DNA from 2 places in the Methylobacterium ajmalii genome. Region 1 is predicted to be linked to the other one. Evidence: riboswitches for the same ligand, from Rfam matches in the RefSeq annotation. Region 1 holds a riboswitch; the other holds the start of a gene.

Region 1 (5,397 bases):
CCCCTTCCAGGAGCCCTCCTGGGCCTCGTAGACGGCGAGCAGGCTGCCCGAATGGCGCGGCACGTTGATGAGGGGCGCACCGACCGGCAGCACGTTGTCCTTGGTGACCACCGCGTCGGCGAAGACGTAGCCGGCCAGGACCTTGACCGAGGGCGAGAGCTGGCCGGCCGCCGTGAACTCGAAGCCCTGGCTGCGCACCGCGCCGGCGGCGATCGAGAACCCGCTGTTGTTGGGATCGGCGGTGAGCACGTTCTGGCGCTCGACCCGGAAGGCGGCGCCCGTCAGGCTCAAGGCGCCGCCGTAGAGGTCGAGCTTGGTTCCGACCTCGTAGCCGAGGCCGGTCTCCGGCGCGAACGGGCCGTTGAACGACGAGGCCGCGGCGTCCGGCCCGATATTCGGCCGGAAGCTCGTGCCGACATTGGCGTAGAGCGACAGTTCCGGCAGCGGCTGGTAGACGAGGCCGGCCCGGGGCGTGGCGGCGAAGTAGGTCTGGTCGCTGCGGACGCCGGTGCTGCGCTCGCGGAATGCCTGCTCGAAGAAGTCGAACCGCACGCCCACCATCGCCTTCCACTCGGGCGACAGCGCGATCTGGTCCTGGGCGTAGAGCGCGGTGTTCATCACCTGCTCGAAGCCGTTGGTCTGGCGCGTGTAGTTCGGAAGCGGCTGGCCGTAGGCCGGGGCGTAGATGTCGAGCGAATACGGGTTCTGGCGGGTGTTGGAGCGGATCTGCTGGTAGGTGCCGTCGGTGCTCTCGCGCTCGAAGCCGAGCAGCACGGTGTGGCCGATCCCGGCGGTGTCGAAGCGCCCGACCAGCTCGGCTTGGCCGAGCGCGATGTCGGCGCGGTAGTTGCGGTAGTTGCGGTCGCGCAGGACGGTGCGGTTGTCGGCGGCGATGCCCCGCACCTCGACCGCCTCGCCGGTGAGCGAGTTGGAGTTGAGGTAGGTGGCAAGCCGCATCTGCCAGTCGGCGTCGAAGCGGTGGTCGACCCGGATCTGCATCGAGTCGTTGGTCTGGTAGATGCTCTGGCCCGGCTCGCCGAGGAAGCGCGAGATCGGCAGGAACCCGAGCCGGTTGTTGATCGCGATGACGCCGCGGTCGAACACCGTGCGGTTGCGCAGGAACTCGGTCTCGACCGTCACCTTGGTGTCGGGCGTGACCTGCCAGCTCACGACGGGAGCGACGAAGAGCCGGTCGCCGTCGACGAAATCGCGGAAGCTGTTCTGGCGCCCGGCCGCGAGGTTGAAGCGGTAGAGGAGCGTGCCGTCCTCGTTCAGCGCGCCGCCGGAATCCACCGTGCCGCGGACCTCCTCGAACGAGCCCCACAGCCCGCCCATCTCGACGAAGCGCTCGGCGGTCGGCTGCTTGGTGATGAGGTTGACGAGGCCGCCAGGGTCGCTGCGCCCGAACAGGCCGCCGCCGGGGCCCTTCAGCACCTCGATCCGCTCGACGTTCTGGGTGTCGGGCGGCGGCGGGAAGCCGCGGTTGAGCGGAAAACCGTTCTTGTACAGTTCCGAGGTGGTCACGCCCCGGATGGCGTAGCTGAAGATGGTCAGCCCGCCGAAATTGTTCTGCAGGGCGACGCCCGGCGTGTAGGTGAGGACGCGGTCGACCCGGGTGGCGGCGAGATCGGTGATGACCTCGCGGGGCGCCACCGTGACGACCTGCGGCACGTCGCGCTGGGGCGTGTCGGTCTTGGTGCTGCTCACCGCGCGGTCGGCCCGGAAGCCCGGGGTCGGGCCGATGAGGCCGATCGTGCCGGACGCGGCGGTCAGCCGCGCCTGCGGACCGCCCGCCGGGGCGCTGCCCTCCACCACGACCTCGTCGAGGGCGATGCTCTCCTGGGCGCGGGCCGCGGGTGCGGCGAGGCCGACGGCGACGGCGCCCGCCAGGACGGCGCCGCGGCGGCGGCGGGAGGGCGCAGGATGGCGAAGCGGCGGACGGGTTCTCACGAAGCACACTCGATGTTGCCGCGCGGGGCGGACGGACGAGCGGCAGGCGGCATCCCGCGTTCCTGAACGCGGCAGCCGGACCCGAGCGCTCCCCCGGGCCGCACCGCCCGCAGGACGTGACCGCGCCGACGTGGCGCGCGCCGAAGGCAGGTCTCCTGGCTCGCGGATCGTCGCTCCCGCCTGGCCTTCCCGGTGCGGCGCACCAGTGACCGTCGGCGGCGGGATCTCTCCGCTCACAGTTGCGGGGGCAGCCCCGGTCTTGCCCGAACGGTCTTGCCGACCGAGCGCACCGGGTTCCCTCTTAGCCCCGGGCGCGACGCCCGGGGAACCTTGGCTGCCGCGAAGGTGCCACGGTCACCGCGATGCAGCAATAGACCAGAAACGCATTGTAATAACGTTGCGTACCCTGTGTCCACAGGAACACACCGGATCTCGGGCTGTCAGGGCTCAGGGCGTGCCGGCCTGCCGCAGGTACGAGGCCGTGGCGGGGTGAAGCCAGCCGGCCGGGACGGCATCGGCGAGGTCGCGGGGATCGCTCGGACGCTCGTGCGGCTGACGCCGCGCCAAGGCCGGCCGCGCCGCGTCGATCGCCGCCACGAGACGGGCGACCGCCCCCGGGTCGAGCCCGGGCCGGCCGAGGATGAAGCTCCACGACCCCACCGTGTCGATCGCCCCTGTCTGACCCGGAAAGGTGCCGGCCGGCACGGTCATGCGGCGCAGGGACGGGCTCGCGGCGAGGATCGCGGGAATCGCCGCCGTCGGGGGACCGAGGAACCGAGCCCCGCCCGGTGCCGCGGCCGCGGCGCGAAAGCCCGGCCAGCCGGTGCCGCCGCCCCACAGGGCCGCCGCGCGCCCGTCGCGCAGCATCGCCGGGCCGTCGCCGGCATGGTCGAGGAGGATCGGACGGATATCGTGGTCGGGGTCGAGGCCTGCGCCGCGCAGGACCGTGCGGCCCATGGCGGTGAGGCCGGAGCTGCGGGTGCCGAGCGCCACCGGCCGACCGCGCAGGTCGTCGAAGGCCGCGACCGGCCCGTCCGCCGGGACCACGAACAGGCCCGGCGCCGAATAGACCGGAGCGACCACGGTGACGGCCGGCGCGGTGCCCTGCCCCGCCAGGGCCTCGTACGCGTACTCGCCCTGGACGAGGCCGAGATCGACGCGGCCCCCGCGCAGGAGGTCGAGGTTCTCGGTCGAGCCCTTGCTCGCCCGCAACTCCAGGGTGATGTCCGGGCTCGCCTCCCGGATCGCCGCTGCCAGTGCCTCGCCGTAGGCCGGGAATCCGCCGCCGGGCGTGGCGGTGGCGAGAACGAGATGGAGGGGTTCCTTCGGCGCCTCCTGCCCCCCCTCCCCGGCGCGGGCGGGCGAAAGGGCGAGGCCGATCAGGGCCAGGATCGCGAGGAGGCGGCAGCGCGACGGAGCACTCGGCGGATGACTCGGCCTCAAGCAGATCTCGCCGAAGCGGTGACCGGTCCGGCGCCTAAAATCTGCGACCAAACAAGAACCTGAACGGGCGAAGCGTTGGCCTGCCAACGCAAGTCTGCTCAGGCCGTCATGGCGATGCTCGTTCATCCGCGACCTCGTCCCACGCTCCGAAGATCGAAGTCGTCGACGTGTCTTAGATCTCCCGCGCCCGGCGACCAACCGATTCGGCACCCGGCGCGACGGCTGTCCTCAGGCGCTGAGCCGGCGCGTCGCGAACGGGTCGGCGGCCACGAGATGGCGGGCCATCGCTTCCTGCTCGGCATCCAGGATCGCCTGGGCGATGCGGCTCACGAGGTCGCAGCTCGCGGCATCGAGCGCGGCATCGTCGCCGGCCCGCGCCGCCACGGCGAGCGCGGAGCCTTCCTGCAGCACGATCGAGCGGGCGGTGCGGATCGCGTCCGCGACGGCTTCGTAGGGGCGGGGCATCGGCCAACTCCACGGGGTGGACGGCAGCGCCGCACGGCTGCCGTCGGGTCATCGAAACCCCGAGGTGCAGGAAAGTGTTCCGGGGTGCGGCAGGCCGGGACGCCGCACCCCGCAAGGCCTTCGGATCCGAACGGGATCACGGATGCCCCATCGCCGCCAGCGTCCGGCCGTCGCTGCCGATGTCGTCCGGGCCGGTCATGCCGAGCAGCTCGATGAGCCGCCCGCGCGCCCGGCTGACCCGGCTCTTGATCGTGCCGACGGCGACGCCGCAGATCTCGGCCGCCTCCTCGTAGGTGAAGTTCTGGGCCCCCACCAGCACCAGCGCCTCGCGCTGGCTCGCCGGCAGGGTGCTCAGCGCCGCCTGGAAGGCCGACAGCTCGACCCGCGCCTCCTGGTCCGGCAAGGCCGTGAGGCGGCCCGCCATCACCCCGTCGGCATCCTCGACCTCGCGCCGGCGCTTGCGCTGCTCGGAGTAGAACAGGTTGCGCAGGATCGTGAACAGCCAGGCATAGAGGTTGGTGCCGGGGGTGAAGCTGTCGGCCTTGGTCCAGGCGCGCACCAGGGTGTCCTGGACGAGGTCGTCGCTGCGGTCGAGGTCGCGGGTCAGCGAGAACGCGAAGGCGCGCAGGGCGGGAATCGCGCCGAGCAGCAGCGCCCGCATCTCGGGATCGACCTGTGTCATCGCGGACGTCATCGCGCATCCTCCTGCCCGGCGGGGTCGGCGGCGGGCGCGTCCGGCGGGGCCGCGTGTCCCGCGGTGGCGGCCTCGAGCCCGGCGAGCAGGGCGGCGAACCGATCCGGCACGGGTGCGCTGAGGAGGTCGGCGTAGTGGGCCCGCAGCGCCCGCCCGAGCCGGCGCTGCGTCTCGGTGTCGAGCTCGCCCCGTCCCTCCGGGCGGCCACGGGATCGCGGCTCCGGTCCGGCCGGAGCGTCGGTGTCGGTCTCGTCGTCGCGCATCGCCGCATCGCCTCGCGGCCGCCGATGGCCGGGCCGCGGCGGACGGGCTTGTCCACCGAGGCCCGGCGCGCCGGTCGGGGCCGCCTCTCGCTTCGTTGGCGCCGCAATAAAGCCGTGGATTTTAATGCGATCTGAAAACGGTATTCAGCCAATCTTAATCAAGGCTTGGCTGTATAGCGCCGGATCGTCTGTCCCGCGCGACAAGCTCGACCGGAAGCTCTGCTGGGCGACATCCCGCCTCGACGATGGAACGACAGCGGCGGCGTCGGGCCGAGCGAACCGGGCGGCACGGCGTCCGCCGGGCGCGTTGCAGATCCGCACCGGGGAGCGACGCCGCACGAGGGTGTGACCTGACAGAGCTTGCCGGGCGGCCCGAGGCATCTACCCTAGGGGCCATGACCTCAATCGGGAATGACACCTTGACCCCGACGTCGCTTCGTTTGCCCGCCGCCGCGGCCCTCCTCACGCTCCTGGCCGTCACCCCGGCCCTCGCCCAACGGGACGACCAGGGCCTGCAGATGAACTGCGCCGGGGACTACTTCAAACTCTGCGCCGGCGCCGACCCGGACAGTCCCGAGGTCG
Region 2 (5,397 bases), on a different contig from region 1:
CGGACCACAGGCCCGTGCGGGCCAGAGGCCCGGGCGGCTCGAAGTCCGAGGGGACCGCCGGAGCACGCCGGTCGCGTCAGGGCGCGGACGGCACGGCGAGGTCCCGCAGCAGCGCCATCGTCTCGTCAGCCCGCGCGACCGGGACGAAGAGGTGATCGTGGTGGAAGGCCGAGACCGCGTTGACGGCGATGCCGGCTTCCGCGAGGCGCGCCGTCACGGCGGCGAGGAAGCCGACCGCCGACAGGGAGGAATGCACCGCGAGCGTGATCCAGCCGCACGGGAAGGCGCCGGCAAGCCCCGCCCGCGCCGCCTCGTCCCCGGTCAGGATCAGGGTCGTCCCCTCGGCCTCGCGAAAGCGCATCGCCGGGTCGAGCCCCGCCGGCACCGCGCCGTCCGGCAGGGTCGCGAAGACGTAGCTGCCCGGCCGCCGCTCCGGCCGCATCCCGGCGAGGAGCCGCGCGAGGTCGGTCTCGCCGGTCATGCGGTGAGCGACTCCAGCGCCCGGCGCAGCTCCGCCGGCAGGGGCACCGGGCGCTGCGTCGCCCGGTCGACGTAGACGTGGACGAAGTGCCCCTGGGCGGCGGCCGCCTCCTCGTCCTCGCGGAACAGCCCGACCTCGTAGCGCACGCTCGACGTGCCGAGATGCGCGACCCGGATTCCGGCCGTCACCCGGTCGGGAAACGCCATCGAGCGGAAGTAGCGGCAACCGGTCTCGACCACGAGGCCGATCACCGGACTTTTCGCGATATCGAGAACGCCGTCGGCGATCAGCACGCTGTTCACCGCCGTGTCGAAGAACGCATAATAGACCACGTTGTTGACGTGGCCGTAGACGTCGTTGTCGGCCCAGCGGGTGGTGATCGGCACGAAGCGCCGGTAGGCGGCGCGGGTCTCGGGGGGCGTGCGGCCGCTCAAAGGGCTGTCTCTCGATGCTGATCGGGGGCCGAGCCTAGGCCGGCCCGGCGCCGCCGATCAAGCGGCACTCACGTCCCGAAGGTCTCCGGGTCAGGCCCCATCCGGCCCGCCGGGTCGTCGAGGGCCTCGATCCGCGCGAGGTCGTCGGCATCGAGGGCGAAGCCCGCCACGTCGCGGTTCTCGCGGATGCGGGCGGGCGTCGCGGATTTCGGGATCGCGACGTTGCCGATGTCGAGTTGCCAGCGCAGCACGACCTGGGCCGGGGTGCGGCCGTGCTTCTCGGCGATCGCCCGGATCGCCGGATCGTCGAGCACCCCGCCGCGGCCGAGCGGCGCCCAGGCCTCGGTGACGATGCCGGCCTCGGCATGGAAGGCCCGCAGGGCGTCCTGCTGGAAGCGCGGATGCAGCTCGACCTGGTTGATCGCCGGCGTCGAGCCGGTGGCGTCGATGACGCGCTTGAGGTGCTCGATCGTGAAGTTCGAGACGCCGATCGAGCGGGCGCGGCCGTCCTCGCGCAGGCGCATCAGGGCGCGCCAGGTGTCGAGATAGGCGCCGCGCTGCGGCACCGGCCAGTGGACGAGGTAGAGGTCGACGTGGTCGAGGCCGAGGCGGGCGAGCGAGTCCTCGCAGGCCCGCAGGGTCTCGTCGTAGCCGTGGCGGTCGTTCCAGACCTTGGTGGCGACGAAGACCTCCTCGCGCGGCAGGCCCGAGGCCGCGATGGCGCGGCCGACCCCGGCCTCGTTGCCGTAGACCGCCGCGGTATCGATCGAGCGGTAGCCGGCCTCGAGCGCCGCCCCGACGATCGCCGGGGCCTCCTCGTTCTCGAGCCGCCACACCCCGAAGCCGAGCTGGGGGATGCGCTTCCCGTCGTTCAGGGTCAGGACGGCGTCGGACATGGGAAACTCTCGGCGGGGCCTAACAGGGGTGCAAGCCCCTGATCTGGGTCGGGCCCCGCCGAAGTCGAGGCGGCGGTCGGGCGCGGCTCCCCTACTTCACCAGCGGGCAGCCGCCCTCGGCCATCGGCCGGAAGGCCTGGTCGCCCGGCACGGTGTCGAGGAGCTTGTAGTAGTCGTACGGCCCCTTGCTCTCGGCCGGGCTCTTCACCTCGTACAGAAAGACGTCGTGCACGGCGCGGCCGTCCTGGCGCACCGTGACGGTGCCGAAGAGCGGATCGTTGATCGGCTTCTCGCGCATCGCCGCCACGACCTTCTCGCCCTCGATCGTGCCGGTGTCGCGCACCGCCCGCAGGTAGGCCAGGGTCGAGGAATAGACGCCGGCGTGGTTCTCGGTCGGCATCCGGCCGTTCATCCGCTCGGCGAAGCGCTTGGCGAAGGCGCGGGTGCCGTCGGTGCGGTCCCAGTAGAAGGCGCTGGCGAGCTGGAGCCCCTGCGCCGCCTTGAGGCCCAGCGCATGGGTATCGGAGAGCTGCACGAACAGGGCGGCGAGCCGCATCTGGGGCATCAACCCGAACTCCGCCGCCTGCTTGACGGCGTTGATCATGTCGGCGCCGGTATCGGCGAGCGCCAGCACCTGAGCGCCCGAGCCCTGGGCCGAGAGCAGCGGCGAGGCGAAGTCGCCGGCATTGAGCGGGTGCTTGGTCGACCCCTTCACGGTGCCGCCGACAGCCTTCAGCGCCACGGTGGCGTCGCGCTCCAGCGCGTGGCCGAGCGCGTAGTCGACGGTGACGAAGTACCACGACTTGCCGCCGCGGCCGGCGACGGCACGCGCGGTGGCCGAACCCTGCGCCCAGGTGTCGGACACCCACTGCACGGTCGTCGGCGCGCAGGCCTTGCCAGTGAGGTCGGAGGTGAGCGCGCTCGAGGCCAGCGCCACCCGGTGGCGCTCCCGCATCAGGTTCGCGACCGCCAGCGCGACCGCCGAGTTCGGCAGATCGACGATGGTCGAGACGCCCTCCTGGTCGAGCCAGCGGCGGGCGGTGGCGAGCCCGATATCGGGCTTGTTCTGGTGGTCGGCCGAGACGACCTCGACCTTCAGCTCGCCGGCCTCCTTGGCGAAATCCTCCACCGCGAGCTGTGCGGCCGTGACCGAGCCGGTGCCGGCCTGGTCGGCGAAGGGCCCGCTCATGTCGCTGAGCACGCCGACCTTGATCGGCGCCTTGGAATCCTGCGCCAGCGCGGAGGTGCCGAGCGCGAGCGACAGGGCGAGGCCGGCGAGACCGGCGGCCCGAGAGCGGAACGACATCGGGGATCCTCCCAGGGAGTTTATGTCAGATCTTGTTCGCGGCCCGACCGGGCCGTTCGGGCCTCTGTATGTCAGGGGTGCGGGGCGGCGTCGATGCGGGATCGCGCGGCGTGGTTGAGAAAGCCGGGGGCTGCATCGGCGCGGTCCGTCGCGCCGTCCGTTCTCGTCTTCCGCGTCTCTCGCGCGTCGACGACGGTTGCTCCTTGATTGCCGAATGGCTAAGCTTTTCGTCGACGGTTCCCTCCGGGGATCAAAAGGGAACGCGGTGAGGGCTTGCCCGAAGCCGCGGCTGCCCCCGCAACTGTAAGCGGCGAGCCTTCCATCATTCATGTCACTGGGAACCCGACACGGTTCCTGGGAAGACGATGGCAGGCGACGACCCGTGAGCCAGGAGACCTGCCGTCAGCCGTGGTCACACGCGAGCACGTCGGGCGGGGTGTCCTGACGGGTGTCGGGATGGGGGCGAGAGGTCCCCGTCGCGCCGTCGTTCGCGGTGACGTGCCACAGCCGCGTCTCGTCCCGCCATGTCCCCCGCCGCCCTCCCCCGATCCGCCGATGCGGCGCGCCCTCCGCGCGCCGTCCCATCACGGCGACGGACCGGATGGCGAGAATGTAACTTTATAACGTTACATTTTAGGATGACTCCGCTACGGACGGTGCGCACGCCTCCTCTGGAAACCCGCATGTCTCCCCGTCGCGCCCGCCGCCTCGCTCCCGTCGCCGCCCTCGCCGCCCCGCTCCTCGCCGCCGCGCCCGCGGGCGCCGAAGACCTGCCCCTCGATGCCATCGACGTGGCGGGCGGCCGGAACCGGGAGGTGGCCGCCCCCGGCCTCAACCTCGCGACGCCCGCGCGCTCCGGCAGCCGGCTGGGCCTCACCCCGCTCGAGACCCCGGCGAGCCTCGACGTCATTTCCGGCGAGACGATCCGGGCCCGGGGCCAGAACACCGTCGAGGAGGCGGTGACCCAGAACGCCGTCGGCATCACCAGCGTCGCCGGCCCGGGCAACGGCAACCTCTCCTTCGCCAGCCGCGGCTTCGTCGGGCCGAGCTCGGTGCAGCAGCTCTACGACGGCACGCGGCTCTATGTCGGGGTCGGCACGGTCACCTTCCCGTTCGACACCTGGTCGGCGGAGCGGATCGAGGTCCTGCGCGGGCCCGCCTCGGTGCTCTACGGCGAGGGCGCGATCGGCGGGATCATCAACGTGGTGCCGAAGAAGCCGGTCTTCACCGCCCTCGGCGAGGCGCGGGCGGCGATCGGTTCCGACGGCGTGGCGCGGCTCGCCCTCGACAGCGGCGGGCCGGTCGGCGAGGACCTGGCCTACCGGATCAACCTCAGCGGCAACCGGGCCGACGGCTGGGTCAAGCCCGACGGCGACTTCCGCAACCTCGCCCTCTCGGCGGCGATGACCTGGCGGGTCACGCCCGACCTGGCCGTCACCCTCTCGCACGACCTCGGCTACAACGAGCCGACCCGCTACTGGGGCTCGCCGCTCGTCGGCAACCGGGTGCCCGACCGCCTGCGCTTCATCAACTACAACATCCGGGATTCGCAGATCGCCTGGTTCGACAACTGGACGCAGCTGCGCACCGAATGGAACCCGAGCGCCGACATCACGGTGCGCAACACCGCCTACCGGCTCTCGACCGAGCGGCACTGGCGCGACGTCGAGCAATACACCTACCAGCCGGCGACCGGCCTGATCGGCCGCAGCGACTACATCGAGATCCTCCACCACGAGGAGCAGATCGGCAACCGCCTCGACGCGACGCTACGGAGCAGCCTGTTCGGCTTCAAGACCACGACGGTCGTCGGCTTCGACGTCAACCACATCGCGTTCCGGCGCGACAGCAACGCGCCGTTCGGCGGCGAGAGCACGGTCGATCCGTTCAACCCGGTCCCGGGCGCCTTCATCAACGTCGCGGGCACTCGCACCGACATCGTGTCGCGGACCCGCCAGGCCTCGGTCTTCGCCGAGAACCGGCTCGAGCTGTCGCCCCAGCTCGCCCTGGTGACGGGGGTGCGCTACGACGCCCCGACGGTGGCGGTGAGCCGGCCGCTGGCCGGCAGCCGCTTCGAGAAGACCTTCGACTCGACGAGTTTCCGGGTCGGCGCCGTCTACACCCCGGTTCCGGATTTCGCGCTCTACGCACAATACGCCACCGCCGCCGACCCGCTCGGCAGCCTGATCACCACCAGCGTCCCGCAAGCGCAGTTCCAGCTCGCCACCGGCGAGCAGGTCGAGGCCGGCGCCAAGGGCCTGTTCGATGGCGGGCGCGGCG

Evidence for each region. Region 1 has a riboswitch for cobalamin ahead of V3T34_RS24160 (TonB-dependent siderophore receptor). Riboswitches for the same ligand answer to the same signal wherever they lie in the genome.
Region 2: another riboswitch for cobalamin. It lies ahead of V3T34_RS00405 (TonB-dependent receptor); the one in region 1 lies ahead of V3T34_RS24160 (TonB-dependent siderophore receptor).

Annotation. Positions count from the first base shown of each region.
Region 1 covers NZ_JAZFXT010000058.1:111,198-116,594, forward strand. The annotation lists gene V3T34_RS24160 (TonB-dependent siderophore receptor) at 1-1,950, opposite strand, end outside; cobalamin riboswitch at 2,079-2,298, opposite strand; gene V3T34_RS24165 (TAXI family TRAP transporter solute-binding subunit) at 2,398-3,393, opposite strand; gene V3T34_RS24170 (hypothetical protein) at 3,622-3,858, opposite strand; gene V3T34_RS24175 (sigma-70 family RNA polymerase sigma factor) at 3,995-4,540, opposite strand; gene V3T34_RS24180 (NepR family anti-sigma factor) at 4,549-4,815, opposite strand; gene V3T34_RS24185 (hypothetical protein) at 5,235-5,397, shown strand, end outside.
Region 2 covers NZ_JAZFXT010000002.1:40,445-45,841, reverse strand. The annotation lists gene V3T34_RS00425 (ACT domain-containing protein) at 77-481, opposite strand; gene V3T34_RS00420 (acyl-CoA thioesterase) at 478-915, opposite strand; gene V3T34_RS00415 (aldo/keto reductase) at 984-1,811, opposite strand; gene V3T34_RS00410 (ABC transporter substrate-binding protein) at 1,903-3,117, opposite strand; cobalamin riboswitch at 3,335-3,535, shown strand; gene V3T34_RS00405 (TonB-dependent receptor) at 3,801-5,397, shown strand, end outside.